Regions from separate parts of the Proteus mirabilis HI4320 genome, predicted to be linked through region 1. Evidence: riboswitches for the same ligand, from Rfam matches in the RefSeq annotation. Region 1 holds a riboswitch; each other region holds the start of a gene.
What was found. Region 1 has a riboswitch for thiamine pyrophosphate ahead of thiD (bifunctional hydroxymethylpyrimidine kinase/phosphomethylpyrimidine kinase). Riboswitches for the same ligand answer to the same signal wherever they lie in the genome.
Positions count from the first base shown of each region.

Region 1 (3,283 bases):
TTGCTGTAGGTGCGACTATCTATTTTGGTTCTCCAGAAAGCCGCCGCCAAATCGAAGAGATCTCGATGGCATTTGAACGTGCCCATGAATTAGGCATGGTTACCGTATTATGGGCATATTTACGTAATCCAGCCTTTAAGAAAGATGGGGTTGATTACCATGCAAGTGCTGATTTAACAGGTCAAGCTAACCATTTAGCATCAACCATTGGTGCCGATATTGTTAAACAGAAAATGGCTGAAAATAACGGTGGCTTTAAAGCGATTGGTTTTGGTCATACTGATGAGCGTGTTTACACTAAACTGACGAGCGAAAACCCCATTGATTTAGTGCGTTACCAATTAGCTAACTGCTATATGGGACGTGCAGGATTAATTAACTCAGGTGGAGCATCGGGTAATAATGATCTTGCTGATGCAGTACGTACTGCAGTCATTAATAAACGTGCTGGGGGCATGGGGCTTATCTTAGGTCGTAAAGCCTTTAAGAAATCCATGAAAGACGGTGTTGCTCTAATTAATGCCGTACAAGATGTCTATTTAGATAAATCTGTGACTATTGCTTAATTTTTTACGATTAAATTACGCATTGAAGCCCCTTTAATAGGGGCTTTTTGATATCACCACCAGCGATGAAAATGATGTACAGGGCCGAAACCTTGTCCCACCTCTAAACTGTCTGCCTGTTCTAACGCTTGCTGTAAATAGGCTTTTGCTTGTTCAACACAACTTTGCCAATCAGAAACTTGAGGACGAATAGCAGCTAAAGCGGCTGAAAGTGTGCATCCCGTACCGTGAGTATTTTTTGTATTGATGCGCGGTGAAGTAAATCGCCATTGCCCATCTTGGGTCAATAACCAATCAGGACTTTCTTTCTCGCTTAAATGGCCCCCTTTCATCAATACCGCCTGACAACCTTGATAAAGTAATGCTTCACCTTGTTGTTTCATAGTTGTTTCATCTGTCGCGATATCACAACCTAATAGTGCTGCCGCCTCAGGCAGATTTGGCGTGATCAAATCAACGCGGGGTAATAACTGAGTGAACATTTTATCAATAGCATCAGGTTGTAACAGTGGATCGCCGCTTTTGGCAAGCATAACAGTATCAAGTACGACAAAAGGAATGGGATATTGCTGCAGTTTATCGCAAACGACATCAATAATACTGGCATTAGAAAGCATACCAATTTTAGCGCTATCTATTCTGACATCAGAAAGTACCGCATCTAATTGTGCTGCGACAAAATCTGGGGATAAATCATAGACAGAGTGTACACCACAGGTATTTTGCGCTACCAGTGCAGTCATGACTGTTGTGCCATATACACCCAGTGCGGAAAATGTTTTCAGATCAGCCTGTATCCCCGCCCCACCACTCGGATCGGTGCCGGCGATAGACAACGCGTTATATCTCACTGATTAACTCCTCCTTTACCAGTTACAGAAAAGTCGGGCTCTGTTAATCAGCACAGTGACCTTGACTTCCCTACGCTGGCATTATCCAGATCAGGTTATACGGGTTCATCTCAGCCAATAGGCGCCCCGAGCCAAAGCTTATATGATATAAGCCACAAGAGTATCGCATGCAGAAGATAAAGAAGCTAGTTTGATAGTGACAACCTTTATCAGCTCACTTAACGTGCTTTAAGTTAACTTTTCTATTTTAGAAGATAAATTAATCTAGCTTATCTATAATAGAGGCAGGCTCGATGATTTATATTTTATTAGCTATCAATCTTGAATATATATTCTCAACATAAAACAATGATAAGCATAAAATAAAATATTTTGCTCATTTTAACGACAATCGATATATAATCTGCTAAATGAGGTATTTATAATGCATTTCTTGACCACCACTGATATGCGGAGGGGCTAAATGAAAAATGAACCATCGCAACAACAAAATGGACAATCAATGCCTTATCTTATTCCTGATGCAGATTTTAATGCGAAATTAAAACTACCAGCCAAAAATATTGAACATACAATACAATTTATAACCCAAGGGGTAAAAGATATTTCTTTAGACGGTTTTGAAATTCCTACGGGCTATCGGTTAGTTAAAGCTGTTCATAGAGATCAATATAGACTTATTACTACTAATAAAGAAAGCGAAACAGCCTATTTAGTTGAACTAAGATTTCGACAAGATATCGTTTATGGACAAACAACATGTACTCAAATAAAAGTATGGCGTTCTCGCCTTCCTAAACATCGCAATGTAATAAGAGATTTACCCCGCACTTTCTTTTATAACCTATTAAAAGTACACAATATTGTTGTGACTGATGAGGAACAAACCTCTGATGGTAAAGGTTTTTGGATTGATATGATTTTATGGGCTTTTAGTGAAGGATATTATATTTATGCTTCAGATGGCACTGAAATGGATCGACCATTACATTTAATTGATAGTGTGGAAGACTTTTATAATAAATGGGATGCGTTTTGCTGGGAAAAAGATCGCGATATTCATACTCATCGACTATTAGTTATTAGTAAAGAACCGTTATCTCAATAATTAAACGATTTTTTCTTAAAATCTGTGGGTTTTCCCCTCGTTACTCATAACTCACAGATTTACCCCTTCTTTAGGGGTGCTATAGTGAAGTGATCACTTTATCCAGCAGCCATAAAACTTAAACACTTTATAAACACATCTTCGTTTTTTGCTTTTTTTATTTAACTCTCATTATTAATTACTCTATTATCCTGCTCCTTTGCAATTTTGCCCATATAACAAACACTATTCATTATTAACGTTATATTAATATTTCAATATGCGATAAAAAAACCGATGGATATGTAATCGTTATATTATGTTATAATGTTTTTTAGATAATATTTAATCGTTATTATCTTGCTTAGTTTGTTTTATTCTAAAATCTAATAAATTATGTATCATTATTAAGCTTAATAAATCCTCAATTATATTAACTAATACTATAAATAATTATCTTTTAAATGGGAGCAACTGAGATACATCTCTTTGTAACCATTTGAAATTAAATATAATGTTATTAAAATAGTTCAATTTCGGATAGCTCTTATCTGAATATTTCACTAATTCAATAACACTATGGCACAAATTTTTTTAACATTACCAGAACCACCGCAATGCCGTATTCGGAGTTATATATGTCATCTACCTATTTTCACTCTAGCCTATTAGCAGCTACACTGTTTTCAGTTACGTTAACAGCACCTGCTTTTGCTTCTGAAAATACGCAAAACACACCTCAGACTATTACGACAAAAAAACCTCAGCCAGCAGAGAAC
Region 1 is NC_010554.1:1,701,070-1,704,352, forward strand. Features, by position in the region: gene fbaB (class I fructose-bisphosphate aldolase) at 1-566, shown strand, start outside; gene thiD (bifunctional hydroxymethylpyrimidine kinase/phosphomethylpyrimidine kinase) at 620-1,417, opposite strand; TPP riboswitch at 1,468-1,556, opposite strand; gene PMI_RS07775 (hypothetical protein) at 1,881-2,525, shown strand; gene pagP (lipid IV(A) palmitoyltransferase PagP) at 3,143-3,283, shown strand, end outside.

Region 2 (3,283 bases), 830 kb from region 1:
AACCAAATTGCCGGTAAAATGGAAAATAGCGCGGATAAAAATGCTTGCCAAAAAGTAAAGCGCACCACATGCCATAGGTAACTATCAGCAAAAATAGTCGATAAATCACCACTTGGCGCGTTAAACCATAAAGCACCGAAGGAGAGAAGGGCGACGGTAAGTAATAATCCCGAGGCGCATAGCCCCGGGATAAGCCATTTACCCATTAGCGGCTAACCGCAGATTGCCAATTACGTGTCCATGTTTGGCGCTCTTTGGCTACCACATCAGCATCAAATTGTAATGACTTTTGCGGTTTAGGCATAACGGAGTAGACCTCAGGTAGTGGCATATCAATAACAGGATACATCCAATTAGTGGTTGGGATGGTTTCTTGGAAAGCGGGGGTTAGCATAAATTGCATAAATTGCTGAGCTAATTCTGGCTGTTTGCTGGATTTTAGCTTGGCTGCAACTTCTACCTGTAAATAGTGTCCTTCATCAAAAATAGCTGCCGCATAATTGTCTTTTTTATCAGCCAAAATATGGTAGCCCGGAGATGAGGTGTAACTAAGCACAAAATCCCCTTCTCCTTTCAAGAATAAGCCATAGGACTCACTCCAGCCTTTGGTTACTGTCAGTGTTTTATTCGCCAATTTTTGCCACTGCTCAGCGGTATTGTTTGGATACAGTGATTGCATCCATAACATTAAGCCTAAGCCGGGGGTACTGGTACGTGGATCTTGATAAAGGATTTTCCACGGCTGTTGGCTATTTAACAGCTCATCCATGCTTTTAGGGGGATGAGTAATACGATTTTTATCGTAAATAAAAGCGAAATAACCGTAGTCATAAGGCACAAAAGTGTCATCAGTCCATTTTTCAGGTAATGCTAGTTTTGATGTATCAATATTGCTTGGTGCAAAAAGTCCGGTCTGTTTTGCCGCATGAATAAGATTGTTATCTAGCCCTAAAATAATATCTGCCTTACTTTTACTCCCTTCCATACGTAAACGATTAAGGAGAGAAACCCCATCCGAAAGGGCAACCAGTTTTAGCTCACAATCACATTGTTGTTCAAATGCTTTTTTAATTGCCGGACCAGGCCCCCAATCCGCGGTAAAAGAGTCATAGGTATAGACGGTAAGTGTGGGTTTGGTTTGTTGTGCATTTGTGGCAAAAGCACTGAACAAACCTAGTGCACTGAATAAGAGAGTTGAACGAAGAGAATTTATTAACACGCTATTTTCCTCAGTAAAAAGTCAAGTAGGATCTGAGGAGTGAGGAGGCAAATGAGTTATTATTGCGCCATCCTGACTCAAATCCCTACGCCAGTATTAGCTGGATCAGGTTCCACGAGTTTTTCTCAGCTTAAAAAAAGCACCCCGTTGAGACATTCCCATTGTAGATAAATACTCACGTTGTGCAAAGTCTGTTGATAGTGGTTTACCGTTTGTGGGTAGTATGAAACAATGAGTTATCTTTCAAGTTTGGTTATTGAGGTAGTCTGGTGATCGATGATGATGGCTACCGCCCGAATGTGGGGATTGTAATTTGTAATCGGCAAGGGCAAGTGCTTTGGGCCCGTCGCTATGGACAACATTCATGGCAATTTCCTCAAGGGGGAATTAATCCTGGAGAATCACCAGAACAAGCCATGTATCGTGAGTTGTTCGAAGAAGTTGGATTAAGTCGTAAGGATGTTAAAATCCTTGCCTCCACGCGTAACTGGTTACGTTACAAGTTACCTAAGCGTTTGGTGCGTTGGGACACAAAACCTGTTTGTATTGGACAAAAACAGCGTTGGTTCCTTTTGCAGTTAACAAGTAACGACAAGGACATTAATGTTCAGCAGAGCAAAACGCCAGAGTTTGATGGTTGGCGTTGGGTTAGCTATTGGTATCCTGTTCGTCAAGTCGTCTCTTTTAAGCGAGATGTATATCGTCGCGTGATGAAAGAGTTCGCACCAGTAGTTATGCCATTACAAGAACAAGTGTCTATGTCTCGTCCTTCCTATGGATATCGCCGTAAAAGGTATTAGATAACACTATGCTGACACGTTTGCGGGAAATTGTAGAAAAAGTGGCTATGGCAGCGAGTCTGCCAGAAGCACTTGAACTATTAGTGAAAGAAACGTGTCAAGCTATGCACACGGATGTGTGTTCTATTTATCTTGCCGATATTCCTCATCGCTGTTTCTATTTAATGGCCACAAAAGGATTGAAAAAGCCGAAAGGGCGTGCCGTCAGCCTCTCATTTGATGAGGGGGTGGTGGGTGAAGTAGGACGTCTTTCTGAGCTGATTAATCTGGCTGATATTCGTGAACATCCTAATTTTACCTATCTGCCACAAGTAAAAGAGGATGATCTGCGCGCTTTTCTCGGCGTGCCCATTGTCTATCGTCGTCAGTTACTTGGGGTGCTGGTGGTTCAGCAAAAAGAGCGACGCTTATTTAATGAAAGCGAAGAATCTTTTATGGTGACACTGGCCACCCAATTAGGGGCGATATTGTCGCAAGTGCAAACGAAAGGATTATTTGGACAATATCGTCAAAGCCGTATTAAAGCCCTATCCGTTTCTACGGGGGTAGTGATGGCATATGGTTGGCAAGAGATGTCTCAGCCAACCTTAGATCATGTTTTTAAAGCCAGCGCACTGGATATAAAAAGTGAATTAAACCGATTAACGGTCGCCTTAGAAGATGCGACATCGGAGTGTCGCCGTTTTAGTAAGCGCTTTATGGCAAATTCACAAAAAGAGAGTGCGGCTATTTTCGATCTCTATTCGCATTTACTTAACGATCCCCAATTAAGACAAAAAATGACTGGGGTTATACAACAAGGCTATGTTGCTGAGTGGGCAGTAAAAGTGGTGATAGAGAAGTTTTCTGCACAGTTCTCAAGTCTTAAAGATAGTTATATGCGAGAACGAGCTTCAGATTTAAAAGCATTAGGTCAGCGCTTACTATTTCATTTAGATGATGATCTCAGCACGACAAATACATGGCCAGATCGCTTTATTCTTGTGGCGGATGAGCTTAGTGCCAATCTATTGGCTGAGTTGCCAGAACAACAACTGGCGGGGGTGATAGTTCGTGATGGTGCGACTCATTCACACTCAGCGATTTTAGTTCGAGCAATGGGGATCCCTGCCATTATGGGGGCAGATATTCAACCGGAGCTACTTCACAACCGAATGCTGATTCTTGATGGTTATCGTGGTGAGATTTTTATTGAACCAGAACCCTTTATCATGCAGGAATATCGGCAAATTATTGATGAAGAAAGAGTATTGAGTCAACTTGC
Region 2 is NC_010554.1:2,528,255-2,531,537, reverse strand. Features, by position in the region: gene thiP (thiamine/thiamine pyrophosphate ABC transporter permease ThiP) at 1-206, opposite strand, end outside; gene thiB (thiamine ABC transporter substrate binding subunit) at 206-1,219, opposite strand; TPP riboswitch at 1,284-1,376, opposite strand; gene rppH (RNA pyrophosphohydrolase) at 1,489-2,019, shown strand; gene ptsP (phosphoenolpyruvate--protein phosphotransferase) at 2,028-3,283, shown strand, end outside.
Region 2: another riboswitch for thiamine pyrophosphate. It lies ahead of thiB (thiamine ABC transporter substrate binding subunit); the one in region 1 lies ahead of thiD (bifunctional hydroxymethylpyrimidine kinase/phosphomethylpyrimidine kinase).

Region 3 (3,283 bases), 1.3 Mb from region 1:
TATAAGTAATAAGACCTTGTTTCACATCTTCTTTATTGGGGAGTCCGAGATGCTCTTTCGGAGTGACATAACAGAGCATGGCACAGCCAAACCAGCCAATCATTGCAGCGCCAATACCGGAAGTAAAATGATCGTAGCCCGGTGCTATATCAGTTGTTAGAGGGCCTAATGTATAGAAGGGGGCTTCATGACAATGCTCTAGTTCTTCCGTCATATTGCGACGTATCATCTGCATTGGTACATGACCTGGGCCTTCAATCATGACTTGTACATCATATTCCCAAGCAATCTTTGTTAATTCACCCAAGGTATGTAATTCAGCGAACTGTGCTTCATCGTTAGCATCTTGGATAGAGCCAGGTCTTAGACCATCACCTAATGATAATGAAACATCATAAGCGGTGCAGATTTCGCAAATCTCTCGGAAGTGGGTATAGAGGAAATTTTCTTTATGGTGTGATAAACACCACTTCGCCATAATTGAACCACCACGAGAGACAATACCCGTTAAACGTTTTGCGGTCATAGGAACATAGCGTAATAGGACACCTGCATGGATAGTGAAATAATCCACCCCTTGTTCCGCTTGTTCTAATAAAGTATCACGGAACATTTCCCAAGTGAGATCTTCTGCAATACCGTTAACTTTTTCGAGAGCTTGATAAATAGGAACAGTACCAATAGGGACTGGGCTATTACGGATGATCCATTCACGTGTTTCGTGGATATAACGTCCAGTTGACAGATCCATCACGGTATCGGCCCCCCAACGTGTTGACCAAATCAGTTTTTCTACTTCTTCTTCGATAGATGAGGTAACCGAAGAGTTGCCGATATTAGCATTCACCTTAACTAAGAAATTACGGCCAATAATCATCGGCTCAGATTCTGGGTGATTGATATTGGCAGGAATAATGGCACGACCAGCAGCAACTTCTTGGCGTACAAACTCAGGCGTAATATTGTCAGGTAAATGTGCACCAAAGCTAAATCCGGCATGTTGTTGGCGTAATACTTCGCTACGAATACGTTCTCGCCCCATATTTTCTCGAATGGCAATAAATTCCATTTCTGGCGTAATAATACCTTTGCGAGCGTAATGTAATTGCGTCACTCTCTTATTATTTAGCGCTTTTCTAGGGCTGGGTTTTAACGGAAAGCGTAGATGTTCTAATCCTGCATCAGTAAGGCGTTGTTGAGTGAAATCAGAACTTAAGTGTGAAAGAGGTTCGGTATCATTACGCGCATCAATCCATGGTTGGCGAATTTTTTTTAAGCCAAGATTAACGTCAAGTTGAGAAGTTGGATCACCATAAGGCCCTGAAGTGTCATAGACTGGAATAGGTTCATTCTCTTCAAAAATAGGATCTTCTTTTGAGCCACCGATCAGGGTCTTATCAAGTTGGATCTCACGCATTGGCACTTGAATATCTGAACGAGTACCAGTGATATAAATACGTTTTGAATTGGGAAAATTAATACCTTGAATAGTGCTAATAAAGGATTGCGCTGCATCGCGTTGTTCTTTACGTGGGCGCTGTTTATTCGCAGTGGGCGAAACATCTTTAATAGAGATAGTTTGATTTTTGGACATAGCATTTCCTAATAAATATCAATCAAGCACAAGGCTTGTCGGGTGAATATTGAGAAAAATGCTTGTCTGGAGGTCGCAGGGAGTATCGACAGATAAGAGTGTAAAAAATAGACACAATGAAGCTATCTAAAGGTCGAATGACTCTTGTTCCCTTCGCGGGTATTAGCCCGATCAGGTTCCGCGGATCCCGAATTAACGGTCTCAGCCTGTGTTAAAAATAGCCTTATAAACACTAGGCACTCCGACAAGAATGCCCACAGTATATTAAAGATCTTAAAAACTACAAGCCCGATAATGATTATTTATTTAACTGCCAGTAGCACTGTTGCCATTCTTTTTCTGTTGCTATTTGGCTTAATCTTTCATCGGCGTTAATGGTGATAACCTCATTTGCTTGATAGCATAAAGGGAGATCGTTGGCTGAGTCAGTATAGAAATAAATATAAGAATCCTTAATGTTGTTTTGTTCTTTCCACTGATTGAGTCGAGTGACTTTACCCTCTCTAAAGGTAGGAATACCCTCAATATGGCCTGTATAATGATTATTTTTTATCTGCATATCAATGCCCATAGAAATATCAGCATTAAGTTGTTTTGCAATCGCATGTACCAGAAAAGACATAGTTGCAGAGATAATGATAACGGGGATATTTTGTTGTCGGTATAGGTTTATAGTATTAATGCCTTGAGGATAGAGCAATGGCTTGATTATGGTATGAGTAAAATCAGTAACCCATTGATTTATTTCTTCAATATTATGCTGATTAAAATAAGATAAATGTTGGTGTAAGTACTTATTTATATTGAGCCTTTCTGCGTAATAGTCAGCGATCATTTGTTTATCTAAAGCTAAAAAAGCAGGATCAGTGACTCTCTTTTTCTCCCACAAGTAATTTGTCCATAAACAGCTAGAATCTCCGGCTAACAGTGTTTCATCTAAATCAAAAATAGCGATCTTATGTTTCGTTATGTTTGTCATTCGAGTGAACCTTATTTATAAATACAATTTATATTTTTACCATGGAGGTATAGATGAATTTTGGCGTAGCGACATAATTCATTGAGCGGCTCTTGTGAAAGAGAGTATCCTCTATTGTATATCATTAACTAAGATAGAATTATTACTATGCATTTATATACGCTAACAGGTGGTGAAAAAGGCTGGTGGACAGTCAGCCTAGGCGGCCGAGTTTGGTTACCCAAAGGTGAACTTCCATTTGGTTTAGCAACAGATTGGGGACTTGTGGGTAAACAAGCCAAAATTGTTGGGGAATGGCAAGGAGAAAATGTCTGGCTGATTTATGACAAAATGGAAAGCGATATGTGTTCACCAAGGCTTATCGCATCTCAAGATGAAAAGTTATTTAAATTAGTCGGTCGTGGTGTTCAACTTGCTGAATTTTATCGTTCTCATCGGTTTTGTGGCTATTGTGGGGCTAAAATGCGCCATAGTGAGAGTGAATGGGCATGTTTATGTGATAACTGTCATGAGCGTTATTACCCACAAATAGCACCTTGTATTATTGTTGGTATTCGTAATAAAGATAAAATTCTATTAGCACACCATGTTAGGCATAAACATTCACCACTCTACACCGTTTTAGCTGGTTTTGTTGAAGTAGGGGAAAGCTTAGAAGATGCGGTAGCTCGCGAAGTTTTTGAAGAAAGTCATATTCATATTCGCAATAT
Region 3 is NC_010554.1:3,045,030-3,048,312, reverse strand. Features, by position in the region: gene thiC (phosphomethylpyrimidine synthase ThiC) at 1-1,594, opposite strand, end outside; TPP riboswitch at 1,726-1,848, opposite strand; gene PMI_RS13710 (HAD family hydrolase) at 1,893-2,573, opposite strand; gene nudC (NAD(+) diphosphatase) at 2,721-3,283, shown strand, end outside.
Region 3: another riboswitch for thiamine pyrophosphate. It lies ahead of thiC (phosphomethylpyrimidine synthase ThiC); the one in region 1 lies ahead of thiD (bifunctional hydroxymethylpyrimidine kinase/phosphomethylpyrimidine kinase).